DNA from 3 places in the Variovorax sp. V93 genome. Region 2 is predicted to be linked to each of the others. Evidence: predicted binding sites of a transcription regulator. Region 2 holds the regulator's gene; each other region holds the start of a gene.
What was found. The regulator sigma-54, encoded in region 2, starts transcription at its own class of promoters, with help from an activator protein. The targets are predictions, from matches to a motif close to TGGCANGNAANCTGCTTT.
Positions count from the first base shown of each region.

Region 1 (7,193 bases), on a different replicon from region 2:
CAGGAGTTGCTCGCGGTGCTGCGCATCGCGCACGAGGTCTCGCGCGAGAGCCGCGGCGCCTTCGACATCACGGTGCAGCCGCTGTGGGAGGCCTTCGCCGCCGCACAGCGCGAAGGCCGGCTGCCGGACGCGCAGGAAGTGGCGGCGGCGCGCGCACGGGTCGACTGGCGCGCACTCGACGTGCGGCACCGGCTGGTGCGCTTCGACGCGCGGGGCATGGCGGTGACGCTCAACGGCATCGCGCAGGGCTTTGCGGCGGACCGCGTGCGCGAGGCGCTGGCGGCGTGCGGCATCCGGCATGCGCTGGTCGATGCCGGCGAGTTCGCGCCGCTCGGGCTGCGCGGCGGCACGCAGGCCTGGTCGCTCGGCATTGCCGACCCGCAGGCCGAATCCGCGCTGATCGCACGGCTGCTGGCCGACGGGCGCTGCGTGGCCACCTCGGCCGACAGCCAGACCTTCTTCAGCCCCGACCGCCGGCACCACCACATCGTCGATCCGCACACGGGCTACTCGCCGCCGGCCCTGTCGGCCGTGACCGTCGCGGCGCCCAGCGGCGCGCTGGCCGACGCGCTCACCAAGGTGTTCTTCGTCGCCGGCCCCGCGCAGGCGCGGCAGGTCGCACGCCAATGGCAGGTCGATGCGCTGTGGGTCGACAAGGCCGGGCGGTGGGAGGCCACGCCCGGCCTGCGGATCGAGCCGGCCGCGCGGCGGCCGATGCCGTAGCTGCGGCGATCAGGCGGGCTTGGGCGCCCAGGCCTGGCACCAGCCCTTGGCCGCGATCTGCTTGCGGCCGAACATCGCGCAGCCCGCCCAGGCATCGGAGGGCGTGCCCTGCCACATGGCGCAGTTCACGCACTCCTGCGTGGCCGCGTGGCGCGGGTACTTCTTCTTGTCGACGCTCTTCGTGTCGTGCCTGTAGCCCAGCTGCACGGCCGTCTCGTCGCTTTCCTCGGCGCGCGGCGGCGCGGCCAGCACGCGCACCGGCAGCGCCGCCAGCAGGCAGGCGCCGCCGGCCGCGCGGCCGACGAACTCCCGGCGGGAGGCGCCGCGGCCTCCTTCGCTGTTGCGATCCGTCATGCCGCCTCCTTCAGTTGGACGCCACGCGGGCCTCGCCCGCCCGGGCGGTGCGCGCAGTACCGGCGGAAGGGATCTTGAAGACCCACACCATGCCGCCCTGCTCCAGCAGGTTGACCTTCTTCGCCACCTCGCCGCCCCACAGCGGCACCGCGCCGCCCCAGCCCGAGACCACGGCCACGTACTGCTCGCCGCCCTGCTGCCAGGTGACCGGCGGCGCGACCACGCCCGAGCCGGTCTGGAACTCCCACAGCACCTTGCCGGTCTTGGCATCGGCGGCCTTCAGGTAGCCCTCGGGCGTGCCCCAGAACACCAGGTTGCCGCCGGTGGTGAGCACGCCGCCCCACAGCGGCGCGCCGTTCTTGATCTCCCAGGCGATCTTTCCGCTCTTGGGATCGATCGCGCGCAGCGCGCCGATGTAGTCCTCGTTGAGCGGCTTGATGGTGAAGCCCGAGCCGAGGTAGGCCGCGCCCTTCTTGTAGGCCACGGGTTCGTTCCAGATGTCCATGCCCCATTCGTTGGCGGGCACGTAGAACATCTTGGTGTCGGGGCTGTAGGCCATCGGCATCTGGTTCTTGCCGCCCAGGAAGCCCGGCGCGGCGAAGACCGAGCTGCCCTTCTTGCCGTCGCCGCCCGCGACCGGATCGCCCGGGCGGTTGTCGGCCACGAAGTTCGGGCGGCCGGTCTTCAGGTCGATGCCGTCGGCCCAGGTCGTCTTCCTCACGAAGGGAAAGGCGTTGAGCAGCTGGCCGGTGGTGGCGTCGTTCACGTAGAAGTAGCCGTTGCGGTCGGCCTTGCCACCCACGCGCCGGCCGTCCATGTCGAAGGTGACGAACTCGTTCACGCCGTCGAAGTCCCAGCTGTCGCTGGGCGTGTTCTGGTAGTGCCACTTGATCTGGCCGGTCTTCACGTCGATGGCCACGGTCGAGCACGAGAACAGGTTGTCGCCCTTGCGCAGGTGGCTGTTCCACGGCGCCGGATTGCCGGTGCCGAAGTAGGCCAGGCCGGTCTTGCTGTCGTAGGTGCCGCCCAGCCAGGTGGCAGCGCCGCCGGTCTTCCAGAGGTCGCCCGGCCAGCTCTTGTTGACGGTGCCCGAGACGCCCGCCTCCTTCTTGTTGCCGTCGTTGTCGTAGGTGTAGCCCATGTGGCCTTCCACCGTGGGGCGCGACCACACCATGCTGCCCGTTTTGGCGTCGCGCGCCTCGACGCGGCCGACGATGCCGAACTCGCCGCCCGACACCCCCGTGAGGATCAGGCCGTTGGCGATGATCGGCGCCGCGGTGGCCGAGTAGCCGGCCGCGTAGTCGTCGATCTTCTCCTTCCAGACCACGTTGCCGGTGTTCTGGTCGAGCGCCACCAGCTGCGCATCGAGCGTGGCGAAGATCACCAGGTTGTCGTACAGCGCCGCGCCGCGGTTGACCACGTCGCAGCAGGGCATGATGCCCTCGGGCAGGCGGTGCTCGTACTTCCACAGCTTCTTGCCGGTGGTGGCGTCGAGGGCGTAGATGCGCGAGTACGAGGCGGTGACGAACATCTTGCCGTTGTGGATCACGGGCTGCGCCTCCTGGCCGCGCTGCTTCTCCCCGCCGAAGGAGAAGGCCCATGCCGGCGCGAGCCGGGACACGGTGCCGGTGTTGACCTGCTTCAGCGGCGAGTAGCGCTGGCCCTGGGTATTGACCCCCCAGGTCAGGACGTTGCCGTTTGCCGTGGCTTCGGACTGGATCATCTTGTCCGTGACTTGCGCGCCGGCGCCGCCGGCCGCGGCCAGGCCGATGGCCATGAGCGCGTTCAAGAGCTTCAATTGCATGGGATGTCTCCTCGTGGGTGTGGATAGCGGCTCGGGCGTGCCATGCGGGCATGCCTTCACGGGAGTCAAGGGCAATCTCCATGCCACGCGCAATGCAGCCTTCCAGGGGCTCTTTCGCGCATCGCGCGGGCTGCCGGCCGCGGGTTTTCCCGCTGCATTGCTACAAGGTCGAACAGCGCGCGGGCCGGCACCGTTGCATCCCGGCGCAGTGGTCGGGCCGTGCAACGGGTCGCTGCGGCAGGTGCTAGGTGACTGACGGTGCCGGCGCACATGTTCCACAGCGGCAGCGCCGCGCACAGCACGGCGGCGGCGCCAAATTGCTCCGTCCATGCGCGCTGGACCGGCCTCGCGCCCGCGTGGAAGAGCATCAGCGCCTCGAACGGATTGCCGAGCCCTCCGGAACTCGCTATCTTTGCCCTCCAATGGCTTGTTCGCAGCTCGCGTCGATTATTCGCACCATCCGAAGGATGGTGGGTTAGCGCGCGGCCCGAGTCGCCAAAGCAACCCGCCCCACGAGGCGGGTTTTTTTCTGTCTCCTGGGCTCCTCAGAGTTACTGGAGATTGGAATGCTCGAAACCGAAACTTCGCGGACGGCCGCCGCCGCCTCCTCCTTGCCAGGGGTCCTGCATATGGTCTGCGGGAAGATCGCCTCCGGAAAGTCGACGCTCACCAGGCACCTCGCAGCGCAGCCGAAGACGGTTCTCATCAGCGAGGACGATTGGCTCGCGCGTCTTTACCCGAACGAGATTCATGCCCTCGCGGATTACCTTCGCTGTGCCGGCAGATTGCGTGAAGCGATGTCGGGCCACGTCGAGGCGCTGCTCGCGGCCGGCACGTCCGTCGTATTCGATTTCCCCTCGAACACCGTCGCAGCAAGAGGATGGGGCCGCGGCGTCTTCGAGAAGGCCGGGGCCGCCCATCGCTTGCACTACCTGGATGTTCCCGACGAAGTCTGCAAGGCGCGCCTGCGCATTCGCAACCTCTCGGGAGAGCATCCGTTTGAAACGACGGACGCGGAATTCGACGAAATAACCAGTCACTTCGTCGCGCCATCGGCGGAGGAAGGCTACGACATCGTGCGATATGACTGAACGGCCGATGAAGTTCGACACGCTGCCTGAGACTTGTCTCGTCGGCGCGGCCTTTGCAATTCGCGTTCTAGGGGTTCAGCTCCCACTTCGGGCTCATACCAAGGGGTTGATGCGATGGGACTCTTCTGGTCTCGTGCACCAGCTCACGGGGATACTGCCGAGGGCTTCGTGGGCATGACCAATGACCCGTTCCCGACTCGGCCAACTGCGGACTTCCGCACCTGCACGCTGCACGCTGCACGTAGCCTCATGGAGAAACAGGACGCCGCTTCTGCGCCTGTGCGTTCAAGAAGTTGCAGGCTGAAGTGGTCAAAGGCGGACGCTTCTTGCATTCGCACCCACAAGCGGGCGAGCTGGCCAGGAGCTGTCTTTCAAAGACGCCCTGCTGCACCCGAAACGGGGCCCTCGCTCACACGGCCTATGTGAACATCCACCCGAGTAAACTCCGCGGCTTTTCGTTTCTGCAGAGGAGCGACTTGCGATGGCTGTCTTGGACACCGGCCCTTACTTCCACGGAACGCGGGCGGACCTCCAGGTGGGCGACCTGCTCACCGCAGGCTTCCGCTCAAACTACGACGGCGACGTCGTGATGAACCACATCTACTTCACCGCCTGGCCCAAAGGCGCCGGGCTGGCTGCCGAAATGGCGAAGGGCGACGGTCGTCGCCGCGTCTACATCGTCGAACCGACAGGCGCCTTCGAGGACGACCCCAACGTCACCGACAAGAAGTTTCCGGGCAATCCCACACGCTCCTACCGCAGCCGGGAGCCGCTTCGTATCGTCGGCGAACTGGAGACCTGGGAACTCTTTGACGCGGAATACATCCTGCAGTTGAAGGAGCGCGTACGCGCAGGCATGGGAGAGATCATTAACTGAATCGCGCCTGCCGATGCCGCGCAGGATAGCGATCGGAAAAAACTGGATGTTGGCCATATTTTGGGCGTTGCAGCTGCGCGGCTGAATTCGGCCACATGCCATCATTCAGCCAGTTGCCACGGGTCCCGCGAGACCGCTCGTTCGCGGCGCTTGCCAATCTAGAAGCCTTCGAGAATGCCTCCATCAACTGAAGCCCTGCAACGATTGAGCGACTTCGCCTCTGGCAAAACCCCGGTGTCCGAGTTCGAGCAACAGCTCTACAACGATCCGGACATTGAAACCTTGCTCTCGGCAGAGAGCGCTCCTCGATTTTGCCAAACGGGGACGACGCTGTTCCACTACCTGATCGGGCTCGACTTCAGCGACCCGGGCCACGTGCTCAACGCACAGAACGTACTGGTCTCGTTGCTCCAGAAGCACGGAGTGGAGACGGCGCTGGCCGGGACCGCAACGGCGGAATATGCGCTGCTGCTCGATGCCCAGCCGCGCCGGCTCGGCGCGGACGTCAAGTTCCTTGCCTCATTACTCGATGCCGCACCACCCCTGCCTTCCAAACAGAGAAAGGCATGGCTGCGTCAGAGAATCCTGGAACTGTTTAAGTACGCCAAGCAGCCCCCGCGCTGGTTGCAGGCTCCAGCGTGGCCCATCGGAGATGCTGGCCCTTTGGTTTTCCTGGGGCAGTTTCCTGTGGCCGACTACTTTCATGACGAGGCGGCGGTGTATGTTTTCCATGATCCGGCGAAGGACGCGTTCACAACATTCGTTCAGCTCTGCTGAACTCGCGGCATGAGGACAATCACCAAGACGACCTTACAAGCCACGCTCAAGCGGCTTTCTTGACCGAAATCTTTCCGCTTGGCGCACCGAGCAATGCGTGTTCCGTCCCTGCAGCGATCTGGTCCGCGAAGGCGCCGCTCCCGACAGCACGTGCGAGCGTGACAGCGCCCGCAAGCGAAGAGAGGGCGGCGCAAGCGGCTCCCACGTCCCGTGGCGCACCTGGTGAGGCGGGACCATCGATGATCGCCTGTGCAACGTCGCGCAATGCCGTCTCAAACGTTGTACGGGAGGCTTCGTCCGATCGCGCCACTTCCGCCGGCATCGTCTGCAGCGTGCAACTCTCTGACAAGTCGCACGTGCGCTTGGCACCGAGGTAGAAGCGCACAAACTCCGGCCACCAAGCGCGTCCGTGCTTTTCTTGGAAGTACAGCACGCCACCCCGCAACTCGGCCATGCCCTGTGCGACCGATTCCCGGAATGCGTGGGCCTTTGAGTCGAAATGCACGTAAAAGGCACCCGATGTCAGGCCTGCTTCCTTCGCCAGGCCGTCCACCCCGATCCCGCCGAATCCAGCCTTGCGGAACCCGCGACCTGCGCCCTCCAGGATGCGTTGCCGCGTCTGCACCTTCTGCTCGGACCTTGACACAAGAAGCTCCTTCGACATGTGAAGCCAACAATTGTAGTTGTTCAAAACACGATCGTTATGTATTATCGAATAACGGTCGTTACTTGAAATGCCCTGCAGATCGCAGCGTGTGAGTCGATGCCGTTCTTTCTACTTGGAGTACCCATGCCACTTACCCTCACCCTCACCGAGGGCGTTCTCCCCAAAGGCCAGGAAAAAGCCGCCTTCAGCCGACTGTCCGATGCCATGCTCAAGTGGCACGGCCTGGCGGGAAACGAGGCGATGGCGCCCAACATCGTTGGCTCGATCCACGTCTTGCCGAAGGAACACACGTATTCCGGATCCAAGGAGGCCTCCGTGGCCTTCGTGGAATGGAAGGTCCCATCCTTCGCGTTCGCCAGTCGGGATGTGCAAGTCGGCTATATCGAAGAGGCCACGAGCATCATTCATGAGCTGTCTGGCGAGCACCACCCGAAGGAGCGCATATGGGTCAACGTCGTGCACGCGGTGGACGGGGCCTGGGGCATTGCCGGGGCAGCCCTCACCAATGCGCAGCTCAGTGAAGGGGCTGCTTCAGCCTGACACGCCCGGGGCAGCAACACGGTCTACCGGGTGGTAGCAGACAGTGTCGTGGCTCCATTCGCATCCAAGTACACCATCATGCAACTCTCGAACTATCTGTTCTTCACCACAAACTGTGATCAGGCTCTGGCCTTCTATACGGAGTGCGGTCTTGGCCGTGTCGTCGAGGTTCTGCGCTACGGAGTCGATAGCATGCCCGTGAAGAACGAGGCCATGCGCGGCAAGGTCATGCACGCGAAGTTCGAGGGACCAGGCCTGCTCTTCTATGCCTCGGACAACGAAGACGCCGAACCGATGCGGGGCTCCGCGCACTTGCTCGCGATGGACGACCGAGGTGCCACGAACAAACTCTTCCAGGCC
Region 1 covers NZ_AP028670.1:1,178,866-1,186,058, reverse strand. Annotated here, with positions in the region: gene ACAM54_RS31690 (FAD:protein FMN transferase) at 1-723, shown strand, start outside; gene ACAM54_RS31685 (high-potential iron-sulfur protein) at 733-1,077, opposite strand; gene ACAM54_RS31680 (PQQ-dependent methanol/ethanol family dehydrogenase) at 1,088-2,881, opposite strand; gene ACAM54_RS31675 (AAA family ATPase) at 3,448-3,972, shown strand; gene ACAM54_RS31670 (hypothetical protein) at 4,087-4,398, shown strand; gene arr (NAD(+)--rifampin ADP-ribosyltransferase) at 4,454-4,849, shown strand; gene ACAM54_RS31660 (hypothetical protein) at 5,054-5,626, shown strand; gene ACAM54_RS31655 (TetR/AcrR family transcriptional regulator) at 5,673-6,290, opposite strand; gene ACAM54_RS31650 (4-oxalocrotonate tautomerase) at 6,417-6,833, shown strand; gene ACAM54_RS31645 (VOC family protein) at 6,912-7,193, shown strand, end outside.
Region 1: ACAM54_RS31680 (PQQ-dependent methanol/ethanol family dehydrogenase) is a predicted target of sigma-54. The motif match lies at 2,950-2,967, and genes of this name have one in related genera.

Region 2 (7,193 bases):
CACCTACTTCGTGCCCGACGTCGCCTATCACATCGCCAAGTGGGAGCGCGGCTTCCACAAGGTGGTCAACATCCAGGGCACCGACCACCACGGCACCATTGCGCGCGTGCGCGCCGGCCTGCAGGCGGCGGGGGTCGGCATTCCCGAGGGCTACCCCGACTACGTGCTGCACACCATGGTGCGCGTCATGAAGGGCGGCGAAGAGGTCAAGATCAGCAAGCGCGCGGGCAGCTACGTCACGCTGCGCGACCTGATCGAGTGGACCAGCACCGACGCCGTGCGCTTCTTCCTGCTGAGCCGCAAGCCCGACACCGAATACACCTTCGACGTCGACCTGGCCGTGGCCAAGAACAACGACAACCCGGTGTACTACGTGCAGTACGCTCATGCGCGCATCTGCTCGGTGCTGGCGGGCTGGGGCGGCGACGCGGCCGCCCTCAAGGACGTGGACCTGTCGCCGCTCGAAAGCCCGGCCGCGCAGGCGCTCATGCTGCTGCTGGCCAAGTACCCCGCCATGCTCACGGCCGCGGCCAAGGATTTCGCGCCGCACGACGTCACCTTCTACCTGCGCGAACTGGCGGCCAGCTACCACAGCTACTACGACGCGGAGCGCATCCTGGTCGACGAGGAGCCGGTCAAGCTGGCGCGGCTCGCGCTCGTCGCGGCCACCGCGCAGGTGCTGCACAATGGCCTCGCGATTCTCGGCGTCAGTGCGCCGAGCAAGATGTGAACCTCACCATGAAGAAGACAACCAGACAACGCGGCAACATCGTCATCGGGCTCATCGTCGGCCTGGTGCTGGGGTTGGGTGTCGCGCTGGGCATCGCGGTCTACGTGACCAAGGTGCCGATCCCGTTCGTGACCAAGACCCAGCGCGGCGGCGCCGAGCAGGACGAAGCCGAAGCCCGCAAGAACCGCGACTGGGATCCCAACGCACCGCTGGCCGGCAAGGCCGGTGCGCCCAAGCCACCGCCGGCCGCGGCCGGTCCGGTGGCGCCACCGGCCGGCGGCGACACCGCCGCCGTGGCGCCGGGTGCGGCGCCGCCGCCCGCTCCGCCGGTGCCGGTGGTGGTGGCTCCGAAGCCCGCGCGCCCGGCCCCGGTGCCGGCCGAGGCCAATTCCCTGCCGCCATCGAACGATCCGCTCGGCGACCTGGCGCGCGCGCGCGCCGGCGGCAACAGCGGCAGCACCGCCACGGCTTCCGCCGCGCCCGGCGGCAACAGCGCGGCGGCGGGTGCCGATCCGTTCATGTACTTCGTGCAGGCGGGCGCCTTCCGCACCACCGACGATGCCGAGGCACAGCGCGCCAAGCTGTCGCTGATGGGCGTCGAGGCCCGGGTCACCGAGCGCGAGCAGGCAGGCCGCACCGTCTACCGGGTGCGCGCGGGCCCGTTCAACAAGAAGGACGAGGCCGATCGCCTGAAGGAGCGGCTCGACAGCGGCGGCCTCGAATCGGCGCTCGTGCGCGTGCAGCGCTGAGCTTGCCGGCAGCCGTCACGGATATTCTTTAAGCTTCGCCGCGCGGCATGGGCCGCCGCCAGGATCGTCCTGGGCATGCCGCTTGCGGGAACTCCGCGCGGCGCGCCGGCTCAGTCTGCCGTACCCCACAGGAGAACTCTTTCAATGAAACGTCGTGACTTTTCGCTGGCCGCCACCTCGCTGGGCCTGCTTTCGCTGGCTGGCAACACCGCGCACGCCCAGGCGCGCGCGCCCAAGGCCGGCACCGAGTACCTGGTGCTCGACAAGCGCGTGCCGGTCGACGCGCCGGCGGGCAAGGTCGAGGTGATCGAGTTCTTCTCGTACAACTGCCCGCACTGCAACGACTTCGAGCCGCAGCTGGAAGCCTGGCTCAAGACGGCCCCCAAGGAAGTGGCGTTCCGCCGCGTGCCCGTGCCTTTCGTGGGCAACGACGTCGAGGCCAAGCAGCGCCTGTACTACGCGCTCGAAGCCATGGGCAAGGTCGACGAATTCCAGCCGAAGGTCTTCGACGCCATCCACAAGCAGCGCCAGAACGTGAACGGCGACGCCAACATCATTGCCTGGGCGGGAGCCAACGGCCTGGACGGCGCCAAGTTCAAGGAAGTCTTCACCTCCTTCGGCGTGGCCAGCAAGGCCAAGCGCGCCGCGCAGCTGACCGACGCCTACAAGGTGGCCGGCGTGCCGGCGCTGGCCGTGAACGGGCGCTGGTACGTGGACGGCGAGCTGGCCGGCAACATGACCAAGGCGCTGCAGGTCACCAACTACCTGATCGGCGAAGCCAAGAAAGGCTGACCCCGGGCTGCGCGGCACTTCGCGTCCGCTGCGCGCCCACACCCCCTTGCAGGGGGCGGCACCTGCGGCCCGGCAAAGCCGGTTCCGCGGTGTCTCCCGGATGGGATGTCAAGCCCGCATTTGGCGGGCTTTTTCATTTGCGGTTGAAGGCTTGGCGCCATCCGCCGCATACAATGCAGAGCAAGTTTCGTGCCTCTATGACATTGCACTCCTACTCCCACACCACCCCTCTTCTTCGCAGCACCGGCCGCCTGGCCCGTCTCGCTCGCGCGGCTATCGGTGCGCTGCTGCTGGCCGGCCTGGCCTCGGGCGCGCTGGCCGAGACCGCCGACCGCAGCAAGCCGATGAACATCGAATCCGATGCGATGCGCTACGACGACCTCAAGCAGACGAGCGTGTTCACGGGCAACGTGCTGGTCACCAAGGGCACGATCATCATCCGCGGCGCGCGCATCGACGTACGCCAGGATGCCGAGGGCTACCAGTACGGCGTGGTCACGGCGGCGCCCGGCAAGCGGGCCTACTACAAGCAGAAGCGCAATGCGCCCGACGAGTGGATCGAGGGCGAATCCGAGGTCATCGAGTACGACAGCCGCGCCGACAACGTCAAGTTCATCCGCAATGCCGTCATGCGCCGCCTGCTCGGCGCCACGCCGAACGACGAGAGCCAGGGTGCGCTGATCGTCTACGACCAGAGCAACGACACCTACACCGTCAATGGCTCCACCGTGCCGCCGAACACCGCGGTGAACGCGCCGGCGGGCGGACGGGTGAAGACCATCCTCACGCCCAAGAGCGCCACCGCGCCGGCCCCGGGAGCTTCGGCGCCCGCCGGCGGACGGGCCGCGCCCGCGGCAGCAGCCCCCCAGCCGGCGCCCGGCGCCGGCCTGCGCTCGACCACCACGCTGGGCGGCGAAGGGGAAGGGCGCAAGTGATCGAAACCGCTGGAACCCAGAACGCCGACGGCACGCCGGGCAGCCGCCTGGTGGTGCGCGGACTGCAGAAAAGCTACGGCAGCCGCAAGGTCGTGCGGGACGTCTCGCTCGACGTGCAAAAGGGCGAGGTCGTCGGGCTGCTCGGCCCCAACGGCGCGGGCAAGACCACGTCGTTCTACATGATCGTGGGCCTGGTGCGGGCCGACGCGGGCGACATCACCATCGACGGCGAGCCCATCGCCCACATGCCGATCCACCGGCGCGCCCGCATGGGCCTGAGCTACCTGCCGCAGGAAGCCTCCATCTTCCGCAAGCTCACGGTCGAGGAAAACGTGCGCGCCGTGCTCGAACTCCAGCGCGAACCCGACGCCAGCGGCAAGCCCGCGCCTTTGACGAAGCAGCGCATCGAGGAGCGGCTCTCGGGGCTGCTGGCCGACCTGCGGGTGGACCATCTTCGCGATTCGCCCGCGCTCGCGCTCTCGGGCGGCGAACGCCGCCGGGTCGAGATCGCCCGCGCGCTGGCCACGCAGCCGCGCTTCATCCTGCTGGACGAGCCCTTCGCCGGCATCGACCCGATCGCGGTGATCGAGATCCAGCGGATCATCAGCTTCCTGAAGGAGCGCGGCATCGGCGTGCTCATCACCGACCACAACGTGCGTGAGACGCTGGGCATCTGCGATCACGCGTTCATCATCAGCGACGGGCATGTGCTGGCACAAGGCACACCCTCGGAGATCGTCGACAACGCCGAAGTACGCAGGGTGTACCTCGGCGAGCACTTCCGGATGTAAGGGAGGAGTCGGTCTCCATGAAGCAAGGGCTGTCCCTTCGCGTTTCGCAGCACCTGGCGCTCACGCCCCAGCTGCAGCAGTCGATCCGGCTGCTGCAGCTGTCCACGCTCGAACTGAGCCAGGAGGTGGAGCAGATGCTGGACGAGAACCCGTTCCTCGAACGCACCGCGGAAGAAGCGGCGCGCGAGGAGTTCGGGCTCGACGCCATCGACACGCCGGTGCCGCGCGACGAAGCCGGTGAAGCCGCCGAGGGCGAATTCGCCTCGGCCCCGGCCAGCAGCGCAACCACCACTTCGAGCGAAACCTCCTCGGCAGCCGAGGCCGACGTACCCGCCGCCGACGCCACCGAGCGCGAGCCCGACTGGGAAGGCGACGGCACCGTCGACATGGCGCCCGACGACAGCGAATGGGGCAGCGACGCCCCCGCGCGCCAGAACAACCTGGGCGACGACGAACGCGCCGACGCCACCGAGCTCGCGCGCAGCCAGGAGTCGCTGCAGTCCTTCCTGCACCGGCAGGCGCTGAGCCTGCGGCTCAACGAGAACGACAGCGCCGCGCTGCGCTTCCTGATCGAATCGCTCAACGACGACGGCTACCTCGAAGACTCCCTGCCGGCGCTGGCCTCGGGCCTCGCGGGCGACGACAACGACCAGTTCGACGAACTGGTGCACCACTTCCAGGTGGCGCTCGGCCTGCTGCAAAGCCTGGAGCCGGCCGGCGTCGGCGCGCGCGATCTGGGCGAATGCCTGTGCATCCAGCTGCGCGCGCTGGCCAGCGAAAGCGAGACCGAAGAGCAGGCCCTGGTGCGCAAGACCGCCATCGCGATCTGCAAGCAGCCGATGGAGCTGCTCGCGCGGCGCGATTTCAAGCGCCTGGCCACGCTCACGCGCACCAACGAAGAGGTGGTGCGCTCGGCGCTGCAGATCATCTCGCGCCTGGAGCCCAAGCCGGGCCGCCGCTTCGTCGACGTCGAGCGCAACATCGTGATTCCCGACGTGATCGTCACCAAGATCGGCCGCGGCACCAACGCCAAGTTCCGCGTCATGCTCAACCCCGAGGTGATGCCGCGGCTGCGCGTGCACGACATCTATGCCGGCGCGCTCAAGTCGCACAAGGGCGAGGGCAGCCAGGCGCTGTCGCAGCGGCTGCAGGAGGCGCGCTGGTTCATCAAGAACATCCAGCAGCGCTTCGACACCATCCTGCGCGTGAGCAACGCCATCGTCGAGCGGCAGAAGAGCTTCTTCGTGCACGGCGAGCTCGCAATGCGGCCCTTGGTGCTGCGCGAGATCGCCGACGAACTCGGCCTGCACGAATCGACCATCTCGCGCGTGACCACGGCCAAGTACATGGCCACGCCTTTCGGCACGGTCGAGCTCAAGTACTTCTTCGGCTCGGCGCTCGGCACCGAGACCGGCGGCAATGCGTCGAGCACCGCCGTGCGCGCGCTGATCAAGCAGTTCGTGAGCTCCGAGAGCATCAAGAAACCGCTGTCCGACAGCCAGATCTCCGAGATGCTCAAGGAGCAGGGCATCGAGTGCGCACGCCGCACCGTGGCCAAGTACCGCGAGGCCTTGCGCATCGCGCCCGCCAACCTTCGCAAGGCCCTGTAGAAAGCCGCCGATGGCCCGCCGCCTGCTGTCGCGCTGTGGGCAATGGGTCTTCGCCATGGCGGCGGCGCTGCTGTTCGCCGGCTGCGCCACCCTGCCCGACGAGGCACCGCGTCCGCCCACCAAGGCCATGGCCGCCTCGGCCGACACCGCGCTCGGCAAGATCGCGCTGGCCTCGCAGCCCGACCCCGACCTGAGCGGCTTTCGCCTGATGCCGGGCGGCGACTTCGCCTTCGACACCCGCATCCAGCTCGCGCGGCGCGCCCAGCGCACGCTCGACGTGCAGTACTACCAGATCGAGAACGACGAGACCGGCCGCTACCTGCTGCGCACGCTGCGCGATGCGGCCCGGCGCGGCGTGCGCGTGCGGCTCCTGATGGACGATCTCTACACCTCGGGCGAGGACGAGCTGCTGCTCGGCCTGGCCGCCACGCCCAACGTCGAGCTGCGCCTGTTCAACCCCTTTCCGGCCGGGCGCGGCAGCCTGCTCAGGCGCTTCACCGCTTCGCTGTTCGATTTCAGCCGCGTCAACCGGCGCATGCATAACAAGCTCTTCATCGCCGATGGCGCGATGGCGGTGGCGGGCGGGCGCAACATCGGCAACCAGTATTTCAGGCGCACGGCGGGCGAGAATTTCCTCGATCTCGACACCTTCGTGGCTGGTGCGCTGGTCCCGCGGCTGGGTGCGCTGTTCGACCAGTACTGGAACAGCGTCTATGTGCGGCCGGTCCAGTCGGTGGTGGCCAGCGAACTTCCGCAGGGCGAGCTGCAGAAGCGCTTCGAGGCCGCCACCGGCCCCGACACCACGCCGCCGCCGCCCAGGCCCGCGCCCAACGACCTGCTCGGCTACAGCCCGATCGCCGAAGACCTGGCTGCCGGCAAGCTCGACCTGATCTGGACCCTTGCCGAGGCCTACGCCGATTCGCCCGAACGCGTGATCGGCAAGACCGCCTCGTACGGCGGCGTGCCGCTGCTCGATGTCGACAGCGTGCGCTACAACGTGGTCGAGCAAATGCGCCGCGCGCGCTCCGAGGTGACCATCGTCTCGCCCTACCTGATTCCAGGCAAGGCGGGGCTCGAAGTGATGCGCGAGATCCGCCGGCGCAACGTCAAGATCAGCATCGTCACCAATTCCTTCGCCGCCACCGACGAGCCGCTGGTCCACACCGCCTACCGCCGCTACCGGCCCGAGATGCTCGAGCTCGGCGCCGAGCTCTACGAACTGAGCACCACGCGCACGCGGCGCAGCGTGCGGCTCGGCCTGTTCGGTACTTCGGTGGGGCGGCTGCATGCCAAGTCGGCGGTGATCGACCGGCAGATTCTTTTTGTCGGCTCGATGAACTTCGACCCGCGCTCCGAGACGCACAACACCGAGATCGGCCTGTTCATCCGCAGCCCCGAGATGGCGCAGCAGACGCTCAAGCTCATCGAGGTGCTGAAGCAGCAGGGCGCCTACCGGCTGCGCTTTGCGAAGGACAGCGGCAATTCGCGCATCGAGTGGATCAGCGAGGAGGAAGAAGCCGGCCGGACCACCGTGCTGAACGAGGAACCCGACTCCGATTTCTGGGGCCGCACCATGCTCGAGATGC
Region 2 covers NZ_AP028669.1:570,286-577,478, forward strand. Annotated here, with positions in the region: gene argS (arginine--tRNA ligase) at 1-730, shown strand, start outside; gene ACAM54_RS02555 (SPOR domain-containing protein) at 739-1,479, shown strand; gene ACAM54_RS02560 (thiol:disulfide interchange protein DsbA/DsbL) at 1,624-2,271, shown strand; gene lptA (lipopolysaccharide transport periplasmic protein LptA) at 2,469-3,206, shown strand; gene lptB (LPS export ABC transporter ATP-binding protein) at 3,203-3,997, shown strand; gene ACAM54_RS02575 (RNA polymerase factor sigma-54) at 4,015-5,607, shown strand; gene ACAM54_RS02580 (phospholipase D family protein) at 5,618-7,193, shown strand, end outside.

Region 3 (7,193 bases), 2.4 Mb from region 2:
TTGAACGCCGTGGGGTCGCCCGCCTCGGCCAGCTTGGCCAGCCAGGGGCCGCCTGGATAAGGCAGGCCCATGAGCTTGGCGCTTTTGTCGAAGGCCTCGCCGGCCGCATCGTCGATGGTTTCGCCCAGAAGCTCGTAGCGGCCCACGCCGTCGACCCGCATCAGCTGCGTATGGCCGCCCGACACCAGCAACGCCACGAACGGGAATTCCGGCGGATCGGCGCTCAGGAACGGCGACAGCAGGTGCCCCTCGAGGTGATGCACCCCGAGCACCGGCTTGCCCAGCGCCGCGCCCAGCGCGCAGGCCACGCCGGCGCCCACCAGCAAGGCCCCGGCCAGGCCCGGCCCGCGCGTGTAGGCGACCACGTCGATCTCGGCCAGCGAGCGGCCTGCTTCGGCCATCACGGCCTCGGTCAACGGCAGCACGCGGCGGATGTGGTCGCGGCTGGCCAGTTCGGGCACCACGCCGCCATAGGCCTGGTGCATGGCGATCTGGCTGTGCAGCGCGTGCGAACGCAGCACCGGCAGTGCATCGCCATGCGTTTCCACCAGCGCCACGCCGGTTTCGTCGCAGGATGATTCGATTCCCAGGAGGAGCATGCCCGGGAGTGTAGGCGGCGCGGAATGCCCGTGCGGCACGGATGTTGCAGCAGGCCTTGTGCTCCCCCTCCCCCGCCATGAAATCCGGACTGAGTTTTCTGATCGCCGCCCGAAGGTGCGAAATCGACGAGCTGGACCAGCTCGCGCGCACCAGCGACCTGGTCGGCCTGATCGCGCGGCTGGTCCATGCGCTGCAGCGGGAACGCGGCATGTCCAACGTGTTCCTCGCCTCGCGCGGCGGCCGCTTCGCCGAGCAGCGCGATCCGCAGATCGCCGAATGCCTGGCGCTCGAGCAGGAGGTGCGCGCCGGGTTCGACCAGCTCGAAACCGAAGCGCACCCCGGCGCCACCGCGGGCAACAGCGCCCGCCTCTTCAGCCGCATCGCCTGGGTGCTTCCGGGACTGGACGGCCTGCCCGCCCTGCGCCGCCGCATCGGCGCGCTTGAGCTGACGCCCGCGCAGGCCACCGCCGCCTTCGCCAAGCTCGTGGCCGGCCTGCTGGCGGTGGTGTTCGAGGCAGCCGACGGCGCCACCGATCCCGAGATCTCGCGCCTGCTGGTGGCGATGTTCAATTTCATGCAGGGCAAGGAATTCGCCGGCCAGGAGCGTGCTTTCGGCGCCGCCTCGCTGGCCGTGGGCCGCAGCGACGAGGCGCAGCGCCAGCAATGGCTGCATCTCATCGAACTGCAGGAGCGCTGCTTCCAGGTCTTCACCGAGTTTTCGAGCAGCGGCGTGCTGGCGCTCTGGCACCAAAGCCAGTCCGAGGCTGTCATGGCCGAGATCGAGCGCCAGCGCCGCATGAGCGTGAGCCCGGCCCAGACGGCCTCGGCGGCCGCTCCCGACCCGCGGCTGAGCCAGGCCTGGTTCGACTGGTGCACGCGCCGCATCGACGCCATGAAAACCGTCGAGGACCGGCTGGCCGCCGACCTGCGCGAACTCTGCGCCCGCAAGACCGCGCAGGCACGCAGCGAACTGCAGCGCTACCAGCAGGTGCTCGGCAACCTGGCGCCGCAGCCCGAGGGCGCGCTGTTCTTCGACGACGCCGACACCCGGGCCACCGAGCCCGCGCAATACGGTCGCCACCTGGAGCGCTCGGTGCTCGACATGGTCCAGGAGCAGTCGCGCCGGCTGCAGGCCATGGGCGACGAGCTCGAGACCGTGCGCGCCTCCCTCAACGAGCGCAAGCTGGTCGAGCGCGCCAAGGGCCTCTTGATGGCGCACCGCCGCATGAGCGAGAACGAAGCGCACAAGATGCTGCTGCAGACCGCCATGAACCAGAAGCGCCGCCTGGTCGACGTGGCCGAGTCGATGCTCGCGATGGCCGACTACCTGCCGCTCGATGCGGCGCCCCGGCGCTGAGCGCCGCCCCAAAAAGCGTTCGGATTGGTGCAGTGCACAACAACCGTGCATGCATCCGGATTTCCGCCCTGCGGCCCTTGCGCTCATGCCGGCAACCGCTCTCCTGCTGCCGATTCGATAGCAATTGGCGGCGGCAAAAGCTGGCACACAGTTTGCTGAAGTAGTACATGGACCTTCGGGTCCCCAGGCAGGTGGCACCCAACGGCGGGTGTTGCCCGCCGAGATCGGACAAAGGCGTCCCCCATCCCGCAAGGGCTCGTTTTCGAGCAGCCCCTGCGCGGTGCGGGACGCCTTTTTGTTTTTTGCCTTCCTTTGTTTGTTGTTCTTCAACCGGAGCCCGCCACATGACCGACCCGCTGAAAACCCGCCTCAGCCGCCGCCGCGTACTGCAAGCCGCCGCCATCGGCGCCGTGGGAGTCAATCCTGCGCTGCGTGCCGCAGTCTGGGCCCAGGGCTCCGACAAGCCCGAGAAGGAAGAAGTGAAGATCGGCTTCATCCCGCTGACCGACTGCGCCAGCGTGGTGATGGCCTCGGTGCTGGGCATCGACAAGAAGTACGGCGTGAAGATCGTGCCCAGCAAGGAAGCCAGCTGGGCCGGCGTGCGCGACAAGCTCTCCAACGGCGACCTGGACATGGCGCACGTGCTCTACGGCCTGGTCTACGGCATGCACCTGGGCCTGAGCGGCCCGAAGAAGGACATGGCCGTGCTCATGACGCTCAACAACAACGGCCAGGCCATCACGCTCTCGAAGAAGCTGGCCGACAAGGGCGCGGTCGATGCTGCCTCGCTCGCCAAGCTGATCGCGAGCGAGAAGCGCGAATACACCTTCGCGCAGACCTTTCCCACTGGCACGCATGCAATGTGGCTCTACTACTGGCTTGCATCGGCCGGCATCGACCCCTTCAAGGACGTCAAGAACATCACGGTGCCGCCGCCGCAGATGGTGGCCAACATGCGCGTGGGCAACATGGACGGCTACTGCGTGGGCGAGCCCTGGGGCCAGCGCGCGATCATGGACGGCATCGGCGTGACGGCCATCACGACGCAGGACATCTGGAAGGACCACCCCGAGAAGGTGCTCGGCACCACGGCCGACTTCGTCAAGAAGTACCCCAACACCGCGCGCGCCGTCACCGCGGCCATCATCGAGGCCGGCAAGTGGATCGACACCGGCCTGCAGAACAAGAACAAGATGGCCGAGACCATCGCGGACAAGAGCTACGTCAACACCAGTGTGGACGCGATCAACCAGCGCATCCTGGGGCGCTACGTCAACGGCATGGGCAAGAGCTGGGACGACCCCAACCACATGAAGTTCTACAACGGCGGCGCCGTGAGCTTTCCCTACCTGTCGGACGGCATGTGGTTCCTCACGCAGCACAAGCGCTGGGGCCTGCTGAAGGAGCATCCGGACTACCTGAAGGTGGCCACCGAGATCAACCGCATCGACATCTACAAGCAGGCCGCCGCCGCCACGCAGACCCCGGTGCCCAAGGACGTGATGCGCAGCAGCAAGCTGTTCGACGGCACCGTGTGGGACGGCAAGGATCCGAAGAAGTACGCCGAGTCTTTCAAGCTGCATGCCTGAGGAGAAACACATCATGGTCAGCGCTGTATTTCATTCGCCGATGGACGCATCCCTTCCTCTCCCGCGCGCGGGAGAGGGTCGGAGCGAGGGTGTGCCCCGCGCCGAGGCGCCCTCGCAACCCGCCGCTGCCGCCAGGGAGCCCAAGCCGCGCACCCCCATCGACCTGCGCGCCTTCTGGATGCGCGTGCTGCCGCCGCTCGCGGGCTTCGGCCTGCTGGTGCTGATCTGGGAGCTGGTGGCCATGAAGAGCACCACCGGCTTTCCATCGCCGCTGGCCACCTGGCAGCAGGCGCTCACGGTGTTCAGCGATCCGTTCTACAGCAAGGGGCCGAACGACCAGGGCGTGGGCTGGAACGTGCTCTCGTCGCTGCAGCGCGTGGCGCTGGGCTTCGGGCTGGCCGCGGCGGTCGGCATTCCGGCGGGCTTTGCGATCGGGCGCTTCGAGTTCCTTTCGCGCATGTTCAATCCGCTCATCAGCCTGCTGCGCCCGGTCTCGCCGCTCGCCTGGCTGCCGATCGGCCTGCTGGTGTTCAAGGGTGCCAACCCGGCGGCCATCTGGACCATCTTCATCTGCTCGATCTGGCCGATGGTGATCAACACCGCGGTGGGCGTGCAGCGCGTGCCGAGCGACTACATGAACGTGGCCAAGGTGCTGAACCTGTCGGAGTGGAAGATCTTCACAAAAATTCTGTTCCCGGCCGTGCTGCCCTACATGCTGACCGGCGTGCGCCTGGCCGTGGGCACCGCATGGCTGGTGATCGTGGCGGCCGAAATGCTGACCGGCGGCGTGGGCATCGGCTTCTGGGTGTGGGACGAGTGGAACAACCTCAACGTCGCCAACATCATCATCGCGATCTTCGTGATCGGCATCGTCGGCCTGGTGCTGGAGTTCGCGCTCATCAAGCTTGCAACCGCATTCACGTTCGAAGAGGTGAAGTCATGAATGATGATTCGAAGTACATCGAGATACACAACGTCGAGCAGCGCTTCAAGACCGCCAAGGGCAGCTTCCTTGCGCTGCAGGGCGTCAACCTGAACGTGGCCAAGGGCGAGTTCGTCACGCTGATCGGCCATTCGGGCTGCGGCAAGTCGACGCTGCTGAACCTCATCGCCGGCCTGACCACGCCAACGCAGGGCGTGCTGCTGTGCGCGAACAGGGAAATCAAGGGCCCAGGCCCGGAACGCGCGGTGGTGTTCCAGAACCACTCGCTGCTGCCCTGGCTCACCTGCTTCGAGAACGTGTACCTCGCGGTCGAGCGCGTCTTTGCCGCCACCGAAGGCAAGGCGCAGCTGCGCGCGCGCACCGATGCGGCGCTCGCGATGGTCGGCCTCTCGGCCGCCGCGCAGAAGCGCCCCGGCGAAATCTCCGGCGGCATGAAGCAGCGCGTGGGCATTGCGCGCGCGCTGTCGATGGAACCCAAGGTGCTGCTGATGGACGAGCCCTTCGGCGCCCTCGACGCGCTCACGCGCGCCAAGCTGCAGGACGAGCTGCTCGCCATCGTCCAGAAGACGCAGAGCACCGTCGTCATGGTCACGCACGACGTCGACGAGGCGGTGCTGCTCTCCGACCGCATCGTGATGCTCACCAACGGCCCGGCCGCCACCATCGGCGAGGTGCTGAAGGTCGACATCGCCCGGCCGCGCAACCGCGTCGAGCTGGCCGAGGACCCGGCCTATGTGCACGCCCGCAAGGCGGTGATCGATTTCCTCTACACGCGCCAGGCGCACGTAGAAAAAGTCGCAGCCTGACCCGGCGCGCAAGGCGCATGACGCGATGCCAGCCCTTCGTGGAACACCGCGGAACCGGCTTCGCCGGGCCGCTGGTGTTGCCCCCGGTGAGGGGGTTGGCGAAGCGACACGAAGTGCGCGCAGACTGGGGGTGAGCCAGGCTCAGGACATGATGACCTGCAGGCTGTGCTCGTACCAACCCGTGAGGCGCTCGAAGGTGTCGACGAGCGCCTCGCTCGAACGCACCAGCGTTGCGCGGCCTTCGGGGCTTTCGAGCGCCTGCACGCCGCCGACCAGGCGCAGCCATTCGTCGCGCGCGGCCGCCAGTGCGGCGCGGATCTCGGGTGAACTGAGGGGCGCGCGCTCCAGCTCCAGCAGCGCGGCCTCGAACTCGTTCATGGTCGGCAGCAGCCGGCCGCGCGAAGCCTCTGCCCCGATGATCGACGCGAGCAATGCGTCCTTCGCCAGGCGCTGCGCGCGCATGCGCTGGCGCCCGCAGATGTTGACGATGCGCAGCGCACGCCGCGCGCCGGATGCTTCCAGCGCCTCCGTCATGGCCTCGGCCGCCGACAGCAAGGCCTCGCCACGCGCGTCGATCTCGGCCAGCCCCTGCTGCGCGGGACGCGCGGCCAGCGACGCGGCGAGCGCGCTCCAGGCGGCCTGCACTTCGCCCAGCGCGAGCACGCCGGCCGCGCCCAGCTCGAGGGTGCCCAGATGATCGAGGTTCTGCTGCACCCGCTCGGTCGACTGCGTGCGCAGAACCCGCGCGCGCTGCACGTCGATGCCCGACAGCAGCTGCGCCGCCACGCGCACCAGCCGCTGCGAGAGCATGCGCAGCTGGCCGGCGCGGTTGATCGCATCGGCCCACTGCGCGGCCTCGATGACCGAGCGAGACACCTCGCCCAGCCGCAGGTTGGCATGCATTGCGGCACCGCGCAGCAGGCCGAAGGCTTCGTCTTCGCCGATGCCGCGCGCCGACATCAGCAGGCCCTTGGCGCGGTCGACCCACTTGCGCTCGTCCATGCGCGTGCGCAGCGCGTCGAGCTCGGTGCGCAGCGCGGCCTCGCGCTGCCAGCGGGCCTGCGCGCGGGCGAGCAGTGCAGCAAGCGACACGGCGTCCAGCGCATCGATGGGCGCCCAGGCATGCACGCCGAGCGCGGCCAGCGCCTCGTGCTGTTCTCTGCTCAGCGGCGCGCTGGCCAGGCTCAGCGCGCAAGGCGGCGCGCCGCCCCAGGCCTGCAGTGCTTCGACCAGCGCCGGCAGCTGATCCGCCGGCTCGGGCAGATGGACCCATGCCTGTTGCGGTGCAAGCGCACCCACCTGCTGCACCAGCGTGTGGCAGGTGGCCACTCCGAGCATGGTGGCATTCGTCCCCTCCAGCGCCAGCCGCAGCGGCTCCGGCAGCTCCGGCAAGGGCGCGGAGCCGGCGAATTCATTGGGCAGAACGGCGAGAAGGGAAATCATGGCGAGGTGTCGGAGAGCAGCGCAAGCATAGGCCAGGCCCGCGCGTTTTCGCAGGCACGCCTCTTGCATCGAACGGGGTGCGGTGTAACGAAGCACCGCTTTGGTGAGGCTGCAGGCTCCTGCATCCATCCCGGCACCGTACGTGCCGGGAAGCACCCCCACGCCGGCAGCGTCCGCCACCGGCATCCCGCCCCAACCCCGTCCGCCGACACGGCTCCTGCAAGGCCGCGCCGCGGCATTTCGCACGATTGAACGCCATGTCCAGCTTCAAGACCTTTCTGCATTCCGGCCACGGGCCGACGCTGTTTGCGTCCTTCCTGTACTTCTCGTTTTCGTGCTGCATCTGGGTGCTCAACGGCGCGATGGCGCCCTTCATCGGCGAGAGCTTCGACCTCTCGCCCGCACAGAAGGGGCTGATGCTGTCGGTGCCGATCATCGCGGGCGCGCTGATGCGC
Region 3 covers NZ_AP028669.1:3,621,638-3,628,830, forward strand. Annotated here, with positions in the region: gene tsaD (tRNA (adenosine(37)-N6)-threonylcarbamoyltransferase complex transferase subunit TsaD) at 1-599, opposite strand, end outside; gene ACAM54_RS17180 (nitrate- and nitrite sensing domain-containing protein) at 677-1,957, shown strand; gene ACAM54_RS17185 (CmpA/NrtA family ABC transporter substrate-binding protein) at 2,302-3,546, shown strand; gene ntrB (nitrate ABC transporter permease) at 3,560-4,489, shown strand; gene ACAM54_RS17195 (ABC transporter ATP-binding protein) at 4,486-5,295, shown strand; gene ACAM54_RS17200 (ANTAR domain-containing protein) at 5,437-6,738, opposite strand; gene ACAM54_RS17205 (nitrate/nitrite transporter) at 6,996-7,193, shown strand, end outside.
Region 3: ACAM54_RS17185 (CmpA/NrtA family ABC transporter substrate-binding protein) is a predicted target of sigma-54. The motif match lies at 2,099-2,116, and genes of this name have one in related genera.